2 regions of the Streptomyces sp. NPDC030798 genome follow, and region 1 is predicted to be linked to the other one. Evidence: riboswitches for the same ligand, from Rfam matches in the RefSeq annotation. Region 1 holds a riboswitch; the other holds the start of a gene.

Region 1 (4,251 bases):
TACGTAGCCGCCCTCACGCCGGCCGACCGGGCGCGAGTGCGTGAGGCGCTCAGCGAGGCCGTCCCCAGGAAACCGGACGGTTCCATCCCGCTCACGGCCCGGGCCTGGGTGGTGAGCGGCCGCAAGGCGGCGTCCGGGAGGAGGGGCGGCCGGCAGGACCGACCCTGATGGGTCATCGACCGCTGCACTCCCGACGACGCCTCGGGCCAGGCCGGACACGGAGGCGCTGCTGGTGTACTAGTAGCTGTCGAAGCTGGGCTCGCCGTTCGGGCGGTAGACGCCGACGACGGTGCCGCCCTTCGTCGTCGCGACGCCGACCGGCTCCAGCGCCGTGGGGATCGCTCCGTCGGCGAACAGCCGCTTGCCGGTACCGATGATCACCGGGTGGATGGTCAGCCGGTACTCGTCGACGAGTCCGTGCCGCATGAGCGTCTGGGCGAGGTCGCCGCTGCCGACGACGTTGATGTCGCCGCCGTCCGACGCCTTCAGCTCGCGTACGGCATCGACGACGTCGCCCTCCAACAGCGTGGAGTTCTGCCACTCCACGGATGTGAGGGTCCGGGACGCCACGTACTTGTGCATGCTGTTCATCCGATCGGTGAACGGGTTCTCGGGATCGGCGGTCGGCCAGTACGACGCGAAGATCTCGTACGTCTTGCGGCCCAGCAGCATCGCGTCGGAGTGCTCGTACCAACCGGCGATGGCCGCGCCGACCTCGTCGTCGGCCACCGGCTTCTGCCAGCCGCCGTACTCGAAGCCGCTCTCGGCATCCTCGTCCGGCCCGCCCGGCGCCTGCATGACGCCGTCCAGCGTCAGGAACGTGCAAACGATGATCTTGCGCATGGTGCGCTCCCTTCGTCGACGGGTAGACCGCACGACTCCCAAAAACTCATCGGCCAGGAGCAGGGAGAGTCGCGGGGGCGACGCGGTGAGCGCTGTCCGGCAGGGAACAGGGGGCGATTTTTGCCCCCGCAGAGCCTGCCGTTCGTCCGGCCTTCACTTGGTGCCGGTCCGGGGCTCCTAGGGTTGCTGCGCCGCTCCCCAGGTACGCCCGTCACATCGATCGCCGTGTGGGCCGCGACCGGCTACGCCGCTCAGGCCGCCGGAGAGACCAGGGCCGTGCTGCCCCTCTACATCGGCGCGGGCCTCGGTCTGTCGCCCTCGGTTTCGGTCTCCTCGACTCTACGCACTCCCCGGTGACTACGGCCAGGACCTGTGGACCGCCCCCGCCGACGGCACGGGCAGGGCCCGCCGGCTGATGACATCGGCCCTCGCCCCCGCCTACCTGGGGTGACCGGCCGCGCTCGCCCCACGAGGCGTCCAGCCGGAGGAAGAGGCGGCCCCGGTCGATGAGATGATGACCCGTGACAACAGGCGACGGCGGTCCGAGGAAGCCGGTGTGATTCCGGCGCGGTCCCGCCACTGTGACCGGTGAGCGAGTTCCGGCAGGCCACCGCCCCGACCGGGTGGGAAGGCGGGGCGAGCGGCGACCCGGGAGCCAGGAGACTCACGCGGTCGCCTCCTCGACGCATACCGGGGCGGATCTCCCCGGGAGGGGAGTGGCGCGGTGGCCGGGACACCGTCGGAAGAGACTTCAGGCCAGGCCGCGGAGGTGGCCGGACCGGCGCCGTGCCGGGTCGTCGTATGCCGGGACTGCTGCTGCGGGAGTCCCAAGGTGACCGGAGTGGATCACGCCGCACAGACCGCTCGACTGCGGGCGGAGGTACCGGTGCGCATTTCCGCATGCCTCGACGTGTGCGACCAGGCCAACGTCATCGTCGTACAGCCTTCTGCCGCAGGCCGGGCCGCCGGTGCACGGCCGGTGTGGCTCGGACTCGTCAACGACCCGGACGCGACCGAGGACATCGTCGCCTGGGTCCGGGCCGGTGGCCCGGGAGCTGCTCCGCTGCCCGACATCCTCGACCTGTACGTCTTCGATCCACCGCGGCGCACAACGGATTCCTGAGGCTTGCGCGCCGTAAAGAGCCGCCGGCTCCGCATCGAGGGGCTCATGAGGCCCGTTCCGCCACGCCCGGTGCGAGAGGAAGATCACGCCGGGCTGAGGCGGTCTTGGCCGTGCTCGTCTCACGCGGTACGGTCTGTCCGATATTGACGACGGCGAGACGGAAGCCGGTGGAAATCCGGCACGGTCGCGCCACTGTATGCCTGACACCGCAGGGTGTCCGGTGAGTCAGACCCGTGGCCGTCGTCCTGTGCACCACCGAAATGGGACGCGAACTCCCGGAGGAGGTTCTGCCATGGCGCAGACCGTCGCCCAGCCGACAGCCACCACTCCCGCCATCCCCGCCAAGCTGCCGCTGAAGGCGATAGCTCCCTGGGCGGTCTTCTTCGGCATCCTGATGCTGGTCCTGCTGTACTTCGTCGGCGCAGAGCAGGGCGCCACCTCCGTGTTCAACGGCACGGGCGTCCACGAGTGGGTGCACGACGCCCGCCACCTGCTCGGCTTCCCCTGCCACTGACGCGAGGGGACAGCGCACCCTCATGAATTCCGCAACGGTAAGAAACCTCCTCGTGCGGGGCATGCTCGCCGGCCTCGCCGCCGGCGTGCTGGCGCTCGTCGTCGCCTACCTCCTCGGTGAGCCGAGCGTCGGCAAGGCGATCGCCTTCGAGGACGCGCACTCCCACGAGCACGAGATGGAAGTGGTCTCCCGCTCCCTGCAGTCCACCGCCGGCCTCGCCACCGGCGTTCTCGTCTACGGGGTCGCCTTCGGGGGCATCGCCGCGCTCGCGTACTCCTTCGCGCTCGGCCGCGTCGGCCGCTTCGGCCCGCGGGCGACCGCGCTGCTGCTGTCCGGTTGCGCGCTCGTCGCCGTGTACGTCGTGCCGTTCCTGAAGTACCCGGCCAACCCGCCGTCCGTCGGCGATCCCGACACCATCAGCAAGCGGACGACGCTCTACTTCCTGATGATGCTCCTCAGCGTCCTCCTCGCGGTCGGCGCCACCATCCTGGGCAAGCGCCTGGCACCCGGCCTGGGCACATGGTGGGCGACGGTAATCGCGGTGGCGGCCTTCGCCGTAGTCATCGGCCTGGCCTACGAGTTCCTGCCCGTCGTCAACGAGGTGCCGAAGGACTTCCCGGCCACCTTGCTGTGGCGGTTCCGGCTCTCGGCCCTGGCGATCCAGCTGAGTCTGTGGACAGGTTTCGGCCTGCTCTTCGGTGAACTGGCGGAACGCCTGCTGAACCCCAAGCCGGCGACAGCCGCGAGCAGCCGCGCGGTTCCGGCCGCGCACTGATTCCTTTCCGGATGCCAGAGGGCCCTTCGGAACCGTCCGGGGGCCCTCTGGCGTTCCCTGGGCACCGAGCCGAGGAGCGGACAGGGTCCTAGTCGACGTCAGGCACCGCCAAGGGGCGTCCCAGCCGCAGATTCCAGCGCCCGGCCCGTCCACTCAGTTCGGTCACCGTCAGCGGCGGAACATCGAGGCGCCAGAAGGCACCGGCGGGCATCCCCAGCGCTGCTGCGACCGCCGCACGCACCACCTCCGGCTCGACGACCGCGAGCGTACGACCCTCGACAGCTCGGGCCTCCTCCAGCCACTGCTCGACCCTCTCGCACAGCGCCTGTACCGACTCACCCCCGTGGGGTGCGTTGCCCGGGTCGGTGAGCCAGCGGGTCACGGCTTCCGGCTCGGCAGCCCCCACCGCGTCCAGTGTGCGGCCTCTCCAGCGGCCCACATCCAGCCCGCCCAGCTCCGGCGACTCCACGCCCTCGAGACCGAGGGCGGCCGCCGTCTCCCGGCAGCGCGCACTGGGGGAGACGAGCACACGCGCGGGTGCGGGCAGCGACCCGGCGGCCCCACGGGCGCGGGCCGCACCGATGTCGTCGATCGAGTCGCCGTCGTAGAAGCGGGCCTGGCGCAGTGATGGGCACATGGCGGGCGAGACGAAGGTGACGCGGCTGGTCACGTGGCTGCTCCTGGTGTCGGGGGCGCGGGGGCGTGGGTCCCCACCGCGGTGATGCACGTGCTGAGCGAGATCGGCGGCCCACCGTGCGTGGAGGCACGGCCTGCCGGCACGGCGGCTCCCGCCCGCTCATCATGCAGGACGCCGTGGAGCGCGACCGTCGGCGTTCTGCCCGGCGGAGCCGACCCGCCGCACGAAGGTACTTTCCGGTGCGGAATACTCTCTCCTGATGGGTTCACGCACTTCGCCGATCAGCCGGCCGATCACGATCCGGAGGGCCGTCGCCCGGGACGCCAAACGGCTCACGCGTCTCGTGCGTGGCTCAGGCG
Region 2 (4,251 bases), on a different contig from region 1:
CCCGGCCTCGGCCATGTGTGCCTCGCTGAGCAGAGAAGGCGTCAGGCCCGGCACCGCGGACGCCGTGAGCCACAGGCGGCACATCCACTCGAGCTGGGCGGTGCGGTCGTAGGCCTCGTCGAGGGTGGCGCCGTAGGTGATCGTGCCGTGGTTCTGCAGGAGGCAGCCGGAGCGGCCGGCGAGGGCGCGGAGCATGTTCGCGGCCAGTTCGTCCGTGCCGTAGGTGGCGTAGGGGGCGACCCGGACCGGTCCGCCGAGGGCGGCCGCCATGTAGTGGATCGGCGGCAGCTCGCCCACGAGGGTGGAGACGGCCGTGGCGTGCACGGCGTGGGTGTGGACGACGGCGCGGGCGTCGGTGGTGCGGTGGACGGCGAGGTGCAGGGGCAGCTCGCTGGTCGGCACCAGCGTGCCGCGCACCTGCCGGCCGGTGAGGTCGACGGCGGTGAGGTCGTCCGGGGTGAGCCGGTCGTAGGGCACGCCCGAGGGCGTGACCAGCACGAGGTCGCCGACGCGCGCGGAGACGTTGCCGGAGGTGCCGACGACCAGCCCGTCGGCGACGGTCCGGCGGGCCGTCGCGACCAGCGCCTCCCAGACTCTGGCCTCTTCCTCCGACGGCTGCGATGCCTCTGATGCCTTCGCCATGTGCCGATCCTGCCACCGCGCGGGCACGCAAAGTGGCCGTCGGTGTGAGCGGAAGCGCCTTCGTCTGTTTCCGACACCGCGAAGCCCGGCCGAGTTCACCTTCCGTTCACTCAGGTTGCCTACGTTCGACCAGCCAATGACGCTCGAACGATTGCCTGGGTAAATGGAAAGCTTCTCGCTGATCCTCGCGATTGTGGTGGTAACCGCACTCGCGTTCGATTTCACGAACGGTTTCCACGACACCGCCAACGCGATGGCCACCACCATCTCGACCGGCGCGCTCAAGCCCAAGGTCGCGGTGGCCATGTCCGCCGTGCTCAACCTGGTGGGCGCTTTCCTCTCCGTGGAGGTCGCCAACACGATCTCCAAGGGTCTCGTCGATGAGAACGGCATCCGTCCCGAGGTCATTTTCGCCGCCCTGGTCGGTGCGATCCTCTGGAACCTGCTGACCTGGCTGGTGGGACTGCCCTCCAGCTCCTCGCACGCCCTGATGGGCGGCCTGATCGGCGCCACCGTGGCCTCCGCGGGCTTCGGTGCCGTCCACGGTGACGTCCTGGTCACCAAGGTGCTGCTCCCCGCCGTCGCCGCGCCGGTCGTGGCCGGCCTGGCGGCCATGCTCGCCACCCGCTTCTCCTACGGCATCGGCAAGAACGCCGAGGGCGACGCCTCCCGCAAGGGCTACCGCGCCGGCCAGATCGCCTCGGCCGGCCTGGTCTCCCTCGCGCACGGCACCAACGACGCCCAGAAGACGATGGGCATCATCACCCTCGCGCTGATCGCGGGCGGTGCCCTCGCCCCCGGCTCCAACCCTCCCACCTGGGTGATCCTCTCCGCCGGCCTGGCCATCGCGCTCGGGACCTACATCGGCGGCTGGCGCATCATCCGCACCATGGGCACGGGTCTGACCGACCTCGAGCCGCGCCAGGGCTTCGCCGCCCAGACCAGCGCGGCCACCGCCATCCTCGCCTCCTCCCACCTCGGCTTCTCCCTCTCCACCACCCACGTCGTCTCCGGCTCGGTGATGGGCACGGGCCTGGGCCGCAAGGGCGGCGTGGTCCGCTGGTCCACCGCGACCCGGATGGTCGTCGCCTGGGCGCTGACCCTGCCGGCCGCCGCGCTGGTCGGCGCGGGCGCCGAGGCCGTGACGGACCTCGGTGACTGGGGCACCGCGCTCGTCGCCGTGTTCCTGGTCGGCTCCAGCGCCGCGATCTGGAAGCTCTCGCGCCGCGAGGTCATCGACCACAGCAACGTCAACGCGGTCGACGAGACCGCCGAGCCGGCCGGCGTGGTGACCACCGCCATCGCCGCGGTGACGCCGCCCCCCGCGGGCACGGTCACCGAGGACCTGACGGCCACCATCCCGGCCCCGGCCACGGCCGAACCCGCCCCCGCGGCTCCGGCGGTCCCGCCGGCCGCCGCGGTCTGACCCGCGCACACGGTGACAGGAAAGTAGTACCGACATGAAGATCGACTGGGCGGCCATCGGCTCCGTCTTCGGCGTCAGCCTCGCGTTCACGGTGGGCCTCGTGGCCCTGTTCACCCTCGGCGTCAACGGCCTGGCGCGGCGGGAGAAGGCCGCCGCACAGGGCGGCTCCGCGTCCCTGGCCGTGACGGGTGCCTACGTCTGCTTCGCCGCGTGCGCGGCCGCGGTGGCGTACGGCATCTATCTGATCGTGGCCAAGCCCTGACCCAGGGCAACCGAGGCCCCTCACCGGCACGTTCCGGCGAGGGGCCTCACCCATGCCGGGCACCCCGCCGGTGTGGGCCTCAGCACAGTCCGCCGTCCCAGGTCAAGGGCAAGTTGACGGCCGTTCGGGGGCCGTGGTGGACTGCCCGGGCCATGTACGGCGGCAGGAGAGGAAGCCGGTGCGAATCCGGCGCGGTCCCGCCACTGTCACCGGGGTAGTAACCCCCGGGAGCCAGGAACTCTCACCGCCGGTCTCGTCGAACCAGGGCGCGGACACCCTGAGTGAGGACACGTATCGCCATGCTCGGCCGCCCATCGAGGACACGCACCAGGCCCGTCAGGCCCGCCCCTGTGCCCACGGCCGGCTGAGCCGATGGGTGCCGATCGCTCCTACGCGTACGGCGCCGCCGCCGGCCTCCTCGGCGACCTGCTCCTCGGCGATCCGCGCCGGGGGCACCCGGTCGCCCTGTTCGGACGGGCGGCCGGGGCCGTGGAACGCGGGCTGTGGCGCGACCACCGCGGGTGGGGCGCGCTGCACACCGCCGTGTGCGCCGGCGCGGCCGTCGCCCTGGGCGCCGCCGCCGAGCGCGCCGTACGCCGCTCCCCCGCCGCCTGCGCGGCGCTGACCGCCGTCGCCACCTGGTCCGTCGTCGGGGGGACTTCGCTGGCCCGCGAGGCCCGGACGATCGGGCGGGCCCTGGAGGCCGGGGACGTCGAGGCGGCCCGGGACCGGCTGCCGCATCTGTGCGGCCGGGATCCGCAGGCCCTGGACGCCGACGGGATCGCCCGCGCCGTGGTCGAGTCGGTCGCCGAGAACACCTCCGACGCCGTCGTGGGCGCCCTGGTGTGGGGCGCCGCGGGCGGCGTGCCCGGGCTGCTGGGGTTCCGGGCCGTCAACACCCTGGACGCGATGGTGGGTCACAAGTCGCCCCGGTACCGGCGCTACGGCTGGGCCTCGGCCCGGCTGGACGACGTCGCCGGCTGGCCGGGGGCGCGCCTGACCGCCGTGCTCGCCACGCTGGCCGGACCCGACCCGCGCGGTGCCCTGCGCGCCTGGCGGGCCGACGCCGGTAAGCACCCGAGCCCCAACGCCGGGCCGGTGGAGGCGTCGTTCGCCGGTGCCCTCGGCGTGCGGCTCGGCGGGACCCTCTCCTACGGCGGGCGGGTCGAGCACCGGCCCGTCCTCAACGGCGCCACCGGACGGCCCGTCCGGGTCGGCGACATCGACCGGGCCGTACGGCTCTCCCGCCGCGTCGGCCTGCTCGCGCTCGGCGTCACGTTCGCCGCGCGCCGACTCGTGAAGGGACGTGGGAAGTGAACGGGGGTCTCCTCGTCGCCGGCACCACCTCGGACGCCGGCAAGAGCGTCGTGACGGCCGGGATCTGCCGGTGGCTGGTGCGCCAGGGAGTGAAGGTCGCGCCGTTCAAGGCGCAGAACATGTCCCTCAACTCCTTCGTCACCCGCGAGGGCGCCGAGATCGGCCGGGCCCAGGCCATGCAGGCCCAGGCCTGCCGGATCGAGCCGACCGCGCTGATGAACCCGGTGCTGCTCAAGCCGGGCGGTGAGCAGAGCAGTCAGGTGGTGCTGCTGGGCAGGCCGGTGGGCGAGTTGAGCGCGCGCGGCTACCACGGGGGCCGGCAGCAGCAGTTGCTCGGCACCGTCCTCGACTGCCTGGCCGGGTTGCGGGGCACGTATGACGCGGTGATCTGCGAGGGAGCGGGCAGCCCGGCCGAGATCAATCTGCGCCGGACCGACATCGTGAACATGGGCATTGCGCGCAACGCGCGGCTGCCCGTGCTGGTGGTCGGGGACATCGACCGGGGCGGCGTCTTCGCCTCCTTCTTCGGCACCGTGGCCCTGCTCTCGCCGGAGGACCAGGAGCTGGTCGCCGGGTTCCTGGTGAACAAGTTCCGGGGGGACGT

Evidence for each region. A riboswitch is a leader RNA that binds a small molecule or an ion and turns the genes downstream of it on or off. The one in region 1 is predicted to bind cobalamin.
Region 2: it holds a riboswitch for cobalamin, as region 1 does, so the genes downstream of both, ACZ404_RS18960 (cobalamin biosynthesis protein) here and ACZ404_RS35375 (CbtB domain-containing protein) in region 1, are expected to answer to the same signal.

Annotation. Positions count from the first base shown of each region.
Region 1 is NZ_JBVIDR010000023.1:35,164-39,414, forward strand. Features, by position in the region: gene ACZ404_RS35360 (class I SAM-dependent methyltransferase) at 1-168, shown strand, start outside; gene ACZ404_RS35365 (dihydrofolate reductase family protein) at 238-843, opposite strand; cobalamin riboswitch at 1,389-1,508, shown strand; gene ACZ404_RS35370 ((2Fe-2S) ferredoxin domain-containing protein) at 1,568-1,966, shown strand; cobalamin riboswitch at 2,079-2,223, shown strand; gene ACZ404_RS35375 (CbtB domain-containing protein) at 2,259-2,480, shown strand; gene ACZ404_RS35380 (CbtA family protein) at 2,503-3,255, shown strand; gene ACZ404_RS35385 (histidine phosphatase family protein) at 3,344-3,925, opposite strand; gene ACZ404_RS35390 (GNAT family N-acetyltransferase) at 4,152-4,251, shown strand, end outside.
Region 2 is NZ_JBVIDR010000007.1:361,246-365,496, reverse strand. Features, by position in the region: gene ACZ404_RS18975 (class II aldolase/adducin family protein) at 1-642, opposite strand, end outside; gene ACZ404_RS18970 (inorganic phosphate transporter) at 806-2,068, shown strand; gene ACZ404_RS18965 (hypothetical protein) at 2,103-2,330, shown strand; cobalamin riboswitch at 2,451-2,590, shown strand; gene ACZ404_RS18960 (cobalamin biosynthesis protein) at 2,703-3,647, shown strand; gene ACZ404_RS18955 (cobyric acid synthase) at 3,644-4,251, shown strand, end outside.